DNA from 2 places in the Limnohabitans sp. MORI2 genome. Region 2 is predicted to be linked to the other one. Evidence: predicted binding sites of a transcription regulator. Region 2 holds the regulator's gene; the other holds the start of a gene.
The links. The regulator NrdR, encoded in region 2, represses ribonucleotide reductase genes. The targets are predictions, from matches to a motif close to CACNANATNTNGTG.

Region 1 (4,423 bases), 430 kb from region 2:
GAAACGCTAAACTGTTGGACATGATTTTAGCCAGCGACATCCCGCTCAACCTTTGGCTCGCACTGCCCACAGCGGCGGCGTACACATTGACAGCGCTGATGGGGCCACGTGTGGCACCCGAGATGGGTCACCGACTGCTCAGTGTGCCTTGGGCATTGCACGGTTTGGGTTTGATATTTGCGCTCTTCGCCCCGCAAGACGGTGGCTTGCGATTCGGTTTTGCGCCAGCGCTCTCAGTCACAGCTTGGCTGATGCTGACGTTTTATGTGCTGGAGCACCACTGGTTCCCGCAGTTGCGCACACGCTGGACCTTGGCCATGGTGGGGGCCGCTGTTGTGCTGCTGGCGGCGGCGTTTCCGGGCACAGTGCTGCACACCCAGACATCGCCCATGCTGCCGCTGCACTTGGCCTTGGGCGTGGCGTCTTATGGCTTGTTTGCCGCGGCCGTGGTGCACGCATGGCTGATGAGCCGTGCAGAAAAAAACATGCGCATGGGTGCTGACACGCATGTAGGCTTGCCCTTGCTCACGCTCGAGCGCTTGACCTTTCGCTTTGTCACCGCAGGCTTTGCGCTACTGACCGCCACGTTATTGGCGGGCTGGGTATTTGGTGATTTGCTTTACGGCGCACAAGCCGCATGGCGCTGGGATCACAAAACTGTGTTCTCGTTGCTCTCGTGGCTCACGTTTGCGCTGTTGCTCATCGGACGGTGGCGCTTTGGTTGGCGAGGCCGTAAAGCTGTGCGTGTGCTCTACATTGGCACAGGCTTGCTGCTCTTGGGCTACGCAGGCTCTCGCTTTGTGTTGGAAGTCATTTTGGGACGTGTGGCATGAAGTACTTGGTGCTGCTGCTCATCGTTGTCGGCGGCATTTGGTGGATTCGCCAACAACGTCGCCCACACACCCACACCAATAAGCCCTCAGGCCCACAGGTGATGGTGCCCTGCGCACATTGCGGCACACACACACCTGAAAGCGATGCAGTTCGTGGCACCCAAGGCACCTACTGCAGCGCTGCACACCGCGATGCACACGAAGGCTGACCCGATGACTTCTCTGTGGCGCGATGGCTGGTACCGCTTTGCCAAACACACGCCCTCGCCTAACTTTGGGCCACGTCCAATTGGTGTCGCCATCGACTTGGTGGTGTTGCACTCCATCAGCCTGCCTCCAGGCGAATACGGCGGCCCCGAAATTGAAGCGTTGTTCACCAACACACTCGATTGGGATGCACACCCTTATTTCCAACAAATTCGTGGCGCGGAGGTCTCCGCCCACTTTTTGATTCGTCGAGATGGCGCGCTGATTCAATTTGTCAGCTGCGATGACCGAGCATGGCACGCAGGACGCTCGAGCTACCAAGGGCGCGACAACTGCAACGATTTTTCGATTGGCATTGAACTCGAAGGTTTAGAGGGACACACCTTTGAAGCGCCACAGTACGAAACTTTAAGCTCCTTGTGTGCTGCCATCTCACAACACTACCAACTGCATCGCATTGCTGGCCACGAACATGTGGCGCCCGATCGCAAACAAGATCCGGGCGCAGGATTCGACTGGATACTTTTGCAGCAATCTTTAGGCTGGGGCGACGCACAGTTCCCGCAGAAAAATTAATTTTTCATCATTTGCGAAAAAAAATTTGTTTTGCACAGAGTTTGTGCATCTCAATTTCATACTCAGACGCCATGCGCATCAGCGCCTCAAAGAACTTGGAATGTGGCGTCAGCACTCAATTTTCAACTCAAACTCCCGCAGTCACGGCCCTCAAAGCACTGTCAAAAATCGCACCAGTCAAACACTTCATTTAGTGAAATTTAAAATGTAAGCATTTCCTACCAAAACACTACCTGTAGCGTGTTGGCACACAACCGAACACCAGATATAGTGTCGACCTGAATTTCAAAAAAGCGGTCCAAGCACCGCTTTTTGTTCGCACTATCGACCTGCTCAATCGAAAGAAAAAAACATGCAAACAGCTGAGACCTCTGTGCACGCCACCTCTCCTATGGCAAACCCAACACTTGCGCACGATCGCGCCGCGCAAGAAAACCCCACCATGCTGACCCACTACCAAATCATTCGCCGTAACGGCGCTGTGGTTCCCTTTGAACCCGCCAAAATCGCAGTGGCCATGATGAAAGCCTTCTTGGCTGTGCACGGCACACAAGGTGCAGCATCGGCCAGCGTGCGCGAAATGGTCGAAGCACTCACGCAAGGCGTGGTACGCGCTTTGATGCGTTCACGTCCAGGCGGCGGCACCTTCCACATTGAAGATGTGCAAGACCAAGTGGAATTGGGTTTGATGCGTGGTGGCCACCACGAAATCGCCCGCGCTTATGTGCTGTACCGCGAACGTCGCAACCAAGAGCGCGCCCACATCAAAGAAGAACAAACGCCTGCCGCACCCGCTTTGCACGTGATTGACAACGGCCAACGCGTGGCTTTGGACTTGAACCACCTGCAACGCCTGATCCAAGATTCATGCGCTGGCTTGGGCGCAGACGTCAAACCCGACCCCATCTTGGCTGAAACCATGCGTAACCTGTATGACGGCGTGCCTATGGACGAGGTGTACAAGGCCGCCATCTTGGCCACCCGCACACTCATCGAAAAAGACCCCGACTACACCTACGCCACAGCACGTTTGTTGATGCACACCATCGTCAAAGAAGTGTTGGGCAAAGAAGTGGTGCACGCCGACATGGCCCAACACTACGCCGAGTACTTCCCTCAGTTCATCAAAAAAGGCGTAGAAAACGAGTTGCTCGACCACGCCATGTTGCAGTTCGATTTGAACCGTTTGGGCGCAGCCCTCAAGGCCGACCGCGACTTGAAGTTTGATTACCTCGGCCTGCAAACCTTGTATGACCGCTACTTCTTGCACGTGCGCAAGACTCGCATCGAATTGCCACAAGCCTTCTTCATGCGCGTGGCGATGGGCTTGGCCTTGAACGAAGTGGATCGCGAAGCACGCGCCATTGAGTTCTACGAAGTGTTGTCGTCGTTCGACTTCATGTCGAGCACACCCACACTGTTCAACAGCGGCACCTTGCGTTCACAGCTCTCGAGCTGCTACTTGTCGACTGTGCCTGACCACTTGGACGGCATCTACGAGTTGATCAAAGAAAACGCTTTGCTGTCTAAATTTGCTGGCGGCTTGGGCAACGACTGGACTCGTGTGCGCGCTTTGGGCAGCCACATCAAGGGCACCAATGGCGAATCACAAGGCGTGGTGCCATTCTTGAAAGTGGTCAACGACACCGCCGTGGCGGTGAACCAAGGCGGCAAGCGCAAAGGTGCGGTGTGTACCTACCTTGAAACTTGGCACTTGGACATCGAAGAGTTCTTGGAATTGCGCAAGAACACCGGTGATGACCGCCGTCGTACCCACGACATGAACACCGCCAACTGGATTCCAGACTTGTTCATGCGTCGCGTCATGGAAAAAGGCGAATGGACGTTGTTTTCCCCCTCCGACGTGCCTGACTTGCACGATTTGTTCGGCGCCGACTTCGAAAAAGCCTACGTGGCCTACGAAGCCAAAGCCAAGCGCGGTGAAATCAAGCCTTGCAAAACCGTGCAAGCGACTGACATGTGGCGCAAGATGCTGACCATGCTCTTCGAAACTGGCCATCCATGGATCACGTTCAAGGACCCCTGCAACGTGCGCTCACCCCAGCAGCACGTGGGCGTGGTGCACTCGTCCAACCTGTGTACCGAAATCACCTTGAACACCAGCGACACCGAAACTGCGGTGTGTAACCTGGGCTCCGTCAACCTGTCTCAACACTTGAAAGACGGCCCCAACGGCAAAGAACTCGACCACGATAAGCTCAAGCGCACCATCGCCGTGGCAATGCGCATGCTCGACAACGTGATCGACATCAACTACTACGCCGTCAAGAAAGCGCGCGACTCCAACCTGCGCCACCGCCCTGTGGGCATGGGCATCATGGCTTTCCAAGACAGCTTGTACGAGATGCGCGTGCCTTACGCTTCACAAGAAGCCGTCGAGTTCGCCGATCGCTCCATGGAAGCGGTGTGCTACTACGCTTACTGGGCATCGTCTGAGTTGGCCAAAGAGCGCGGTCAGTACGCCAGCTACAAAGGCTCGCTGTGGGACAAAGGCATCTTGCCCATCGACTCACTGGACCTGTTGTCACAAGCACGTGGCGGCTACCTTGAAGTGGATCGCAGCAAGACCATGGACTGGGACGCCTTGCGCGCCAAGATCGCCAAAGACGGCATGCGTAACTCCAACTGTGTGGCCATTGCACCCACAGCCACCATCTCCAACATCATTGGTGTGGATGCCTCGATTGAGCCTTGCTTTGGCAACTTGTCGGTGAAGTCCAACTTGTCAGGTGAGTTCACCATCATCAACAGCTACTTGGTGCGCGACTTGAAACGCTTGGGCTTGT
Region 2 (4,423 bases):
GGGTGCACAGATGCCGGCGTTGCATGTATTTGGCAAAAGACGCTGACGCAAGGTGTTGTACTCGGTCATGGATGAAGGGAAGAACGCATGGGTTTGCGTGAGGTCACCTGCGATGTGACGCATGTTGTTGTTGGATGCGCCAATAATGTCCGCCACAGCCAAAGGCAGCGCAGCATGTGCCTTGTGCAGGGTGCGCAGTTGGTCTGTTTCGGCGTTGAGCAGTTGTTCATTGACCCACAAGTGCCGCAGGGCCAGTAACGCTGCGAGGCTGGCCAGTGCCAGCATCACCATCAGAGTGGGCAAGGCAAAGCCGCGTGATCTTTTCACGGCATGACTCCATCGCGGTTGCGCAAAGCGATGACGCGCTTGAATGTGCGGCGCACGCGCCCATCCGATGGCAAGGCTTCGCCTTGACAACCGGTGTAACTCGGGTTGGGCTTTGTGCTGTGGACGGTTTGGATGCTTGCCACGCGCAAGCACACCTCGATGGCCATTACCTTAGCCATATCGTTCACTTGGTTGGCGGTTTTCCACTGAATCGTTTGCGTGCTGGGGTTGGCCTCGGCATAGCGCAGCTGAAAATCTTCCACGCCCTCGGCCAAGGCTTGGTAGGTGCTGCCAATGAGGTTGAGGTCTTTGCAGCTCAGTTCTTTGTTGGTGTTGAGTTTGTAGTCATTGCGCACACTGGTGTGGGTGCTTGCGGTGTTGCCTTGGCAGTCGATGGCATCAAGCGCATGCCAATGACCCAATGTGAGGCTTTCAACGTATTTAGTCCCATTGATGCCTGACAGCGCTGCTTGGCCCACGTCTTCGCTGGCAGAGAGTTCAGCGGTCAATTGCGCGTTGCTGTTGTTCGCGATCAGGTAAGCCGCGCCACTCATGTGTGCGTGTTCGCGGATGTTGCGCAATGCCACGCGTGCATTGGCGTGTACGGCATCTGCCGCTGCCATGGCGCTCCAAGTTTGTTTGCTTGTGCCGTAAGCTGCTGTCGCAGCCGCGATGACCCATAAACCCAGTGTCATGCCTATGAGCAGCTCGGGCAAGGTGTAGCCGTGCTGCATGTGCAGATGTGCTTGGTGCGTGTTCATCGTGTCGGCATGAAGAACAAACGCCAGCAACTCATTTGCGCAGGGCAAGGGGGTGAGCCCAATGCAGCATCGGTGCGGTAAGTTTCGTTGGCATCGCGCCATGCCATCACAACGCCCCACCAATCGGGTGGGGTGTGCAACGCAAATACGCTTGCATCGCCTTCGGGCAGTTGGCTGCTGAGCGACTGCTGGAGTTGCTGCAGGTCCCATGCGGCGAGGTCTTGGCGCGTACAGGCCAAGGCTGCGCAGTCGGGTGCGGTGGTGGTGGCGTTACCCCATGTTTTGGCATACAGGTTGCGCTGCTGCGCGTTGAGGGTCATACGTTCGGCCAAGTCGTCTGCGAGGCCCATGGCGATGGTGCGCATCAGCTGATGGCGTTGTTGTATCAACGCTTGCTGGTGCATCCATAACAGACCCAGTACACCGAAGGTCAAGATCATCAGTGCGATCAAGGCTTCGAACAGGGCAATGCCAGCTTGTGTTTTCAGTTGCTGCATGTGTCTCCCGTTTGCCAACGCAAGCGGCCAGCACTGCTGAGGCACAACACATTCGACACATTGAACGCAGCTTGTCGAGACTTGATCACCCATCGGTCACCCACTGTGCCTAAATCGCCGCGTGCGCTGATGTCGAGCGGATCGTTTTTAGCGAAGGTGATTTGCAAGGGTGTGAGTTGTTGCGTGCTTTGCAGCACCGCTTGATCAGCTTTCACCACCAGCTGCCAACCACAGCTCCAATCGGCACCTGCGGATGTTGTCCATGTGCAATCTCGAAGGCGTGTCAATTGCAAAGCCTCACCTCGCTGCAATGCGCGTACGCGAGCGGTTTGTAAATCGTTCATCAGTTGATCACGCGTGGCTTCAACGTGGCTGCGCTCTTGCAGGCGTTGCCAGCCAGGAATGGCAAACGATGCCATAACGCCGAGTGCGCCCAAACACACCAGCATTTCAACGAGTGTGAAACCCCTTATGGGTGATGGCGAAGACGTAAAAAAACCTAGCGATTGCATGGCGCAAATGCTAGGTTTTGAATGGGCATCAGCGCATGGCTGAGACTCGAAAACTACTTGCGAACTTCGTCCACCAAGCTCTTGAAATCATCGATGTCTTCAAAGCTGCGGTACACACTGGCAAAGCGGATGTAGGCGACTTTGTCGAGTTTTTTGAGTTCACGCATGACGAGCTCGCCAATCCGGGTCGAGGGCACTTCACGTTGGCCGAGGGACATGAGTTTTTCTTCGATGCGCTCGATGGCGTTGTCGACCTGCTCGGTGCTGACGGGGCGTTTGCGCAGCGCAAGGCCCATGGATTCGAGAAGCTTTTCGCGTTTGTATTCGATGCGGCGACCGTCTTTTTTGACGATGTTGGGGAAGCTGACGTCGGGGCGTTCGTAGGTGGTGTAGCGTTTTTCGCAGGCGCCGCATTGGCGACGGCGACGTACGGAGTCACCGTCTTCAGACATGCGGGTTTCGACGACTTGGGTTTCTAGGTGGCCGCAGAAGGGACATTTCATTTTTACTGCTCTCTTTTGCTTGTTGGTTTACGGTGCTTTTGCGGGCTTTGTTTTTTGCTGGGCTCGCTGAGGGTATTTGGTATTGGCCGCTGCCTCATGCTGGAGTACCAGAAATCGTGGCGGCCAATACCAAACACCCTCAGTCTGCGAACTGCTTTGCTTCGCTCGCATGTTTCACTCGTACCAGTTGTTCCGGCAAAGTTGCCGCGCAACGAGTGAACCATTTCGAAGCTCAAACGGCGCGGGTGATGGGTACGGCGGGTGATGATTTCTGGTACAGCATGAAGAACCCGCCGTACCCGTCACCCGTGCCCTCTCCGGAGAGAACCCTTCACGAACGCAACAAACAACAGAACAAAATACCGAAGACAAACAAAAACCCCGCCACAAAGGACGGGGTCAAACTGAAGTTACTTGTAAACAGGGAACTTAGAAGTCAGCGCATGCACCTTGGCACGCACTGCCGCCAAGTTGGCTTCGTCGTGCGGGTTGTCCAACACGTCGGCAATCAAGTTGGCCGTGATGCGTGCCTCTTCGTCCTTGAAACCACGTGTAGTCATCGCAGGCGTGCCCACGCGGATGCCGCTGGTCACGAAGGGTTTTTCAGGGTCGTTGGGGATGGCGTTCTTGTTGATCGTCATGTGCGCAGCGCCCAAAGCGGCTTCGGCTTCTTTGCCGGTGATTTTTTTGGAGCGCAGGTCCACCAACATCACGTGGCTTTGTGTGCCGCCGCTGACGATGCGCAGACCGCGTGCTGTCAAAGTCTCAGCCACGATGCGGGCGTTGGTCACCACTTGTTGTTGGTAGGCTTTGAACTCAGGGGTCAACGCTTCTTTGAACGCCACAGCCTTGGCAGCAATCACGTGCATCAAGGGGCCGCCTTGCAAGCCGGGGAAGATGGCGCTGTTGATGGCTTTTTCGTGCTCGGCCTTCATCAAGATGATGCCGCCGCGTGGGCCGCGCAAGCTCTTGTGGGTGGTGGATGTCACCACGTCAGCATGAGGCACGGGGTTGGGGTATTGACCAGCGGCGATCAAGCCAGCGTAGTGGGCCATGTCGACCATGAAGATCGCGCCAACTTCCTTGGCAATCTTCGCAAAGCGTGCCCAGTCGATGTGCAAGCTGTAGGCCGATGCGCCGGCCACGATCAGCTTGGGCTTGTGTTCGCGGGCTTTGGCCTCCATGGCGTCGTAGTCGATGGCTTCTTTGCTGTCCAAGCCGTAGGACACGACGTTGAACCACTTGCCAGACATGTTCAGCGCCATGCCGTGGGTCAAGTGACCGCCTTCGGCCAAGCTCATGCCCATGATGGTGTCGCCGGGCTTCAAGAACGCGAGGAACACGGCTTCGTTGGCCGATGCGCCGCAATGGGGTTGCACGTTGGCGGCTTCTGCGCCAAAGAGTTGTTTGACGCGGTCAATGGCCAACTGCTCGGCCACGTCCACGTGTTCGCAACCGCCGTAGTAGCGTTTGCCGGGGTAGCCTTCGGCGTATTTGTTGGTCAGCTGTGAGCCTTGGGCGGCCATCACAGCGGGGGATGCGTAGTTTTCGCTGGCAATCAGCTCGATGTGGTGCTCTTGGCGAGCGTTTTCGGCTTGAATGGCAGCAAACAATTCGGGGTCGGTTTGTTCGATCAAGATGTTGCGGTCGTACATGGTGGCAGTCCTAGAAAGGAAGATGGTCCCTGCTGGCAAAGGGGTTTGACAAGAAACAGGGCTGCCCAGGCGAACGGCTAATCACCCCCAAAGTCAGGGGCGGTGCGCTTCCCAGTGGTCATACATCCACGTCAGCGGTATCAGGCAAGCCTGATACGCCTATCGCCA

Region 1: a site for NrdR is predicted at 1,876-1,889, ahead of QMG27_RS02295 (ribonucleoside-diphosphate reductase subunit alpha). Genes of this name have one in related genera too.

What each region holds. Positions count from the first base shown of each region.
Region 1 covers NZ_AP027058.1:450,363-454,785, reverse strand. Annotated here, with positions in the region: gene ccsA (cytochrome c biogenesis protein CcsA) at 21-833, shown strand; gene QMG27_RS02305 (PP0621 family protein) at 830-1,042, shown strand; gene ampD (1,6-anhydro-N-acetylmuramyl-L-alanine amidase AmpD) at 1,047-1,616, shown strand; gene QMG27_RS02295 (ribonucleoside-diphosphate reductase subunit alpha) at 2,008-4,423, shown strand, end outside.
Region 2 covers NZ_AP027058.1:877,034-881,456, forward strand. Annotated here, with positions in the region: gene QMG27_RS04460 (hypothetical protein) at 1-327, opposite strand, end outside; gene QMG27_RS04465 (PilW family protein) at 324-1,088, opposite strand; gene pilV (type IV pilus modification protein PilV) at 1,085-1,585, opposite strand; gene QMG27_RS04475 (GspH/FimT family pseudopilin) at 1,573-2,097, opposite strand; gene nrdR (transcriptional regulator NrdR) at 2,151-2,600, opposite strand; gene glyA (serine hydroxymethyltransferase) at 3,011-4,255, opposite strand; ZMP/ZTP riboswitch at 4,312-4,423, opposite strand, start outside.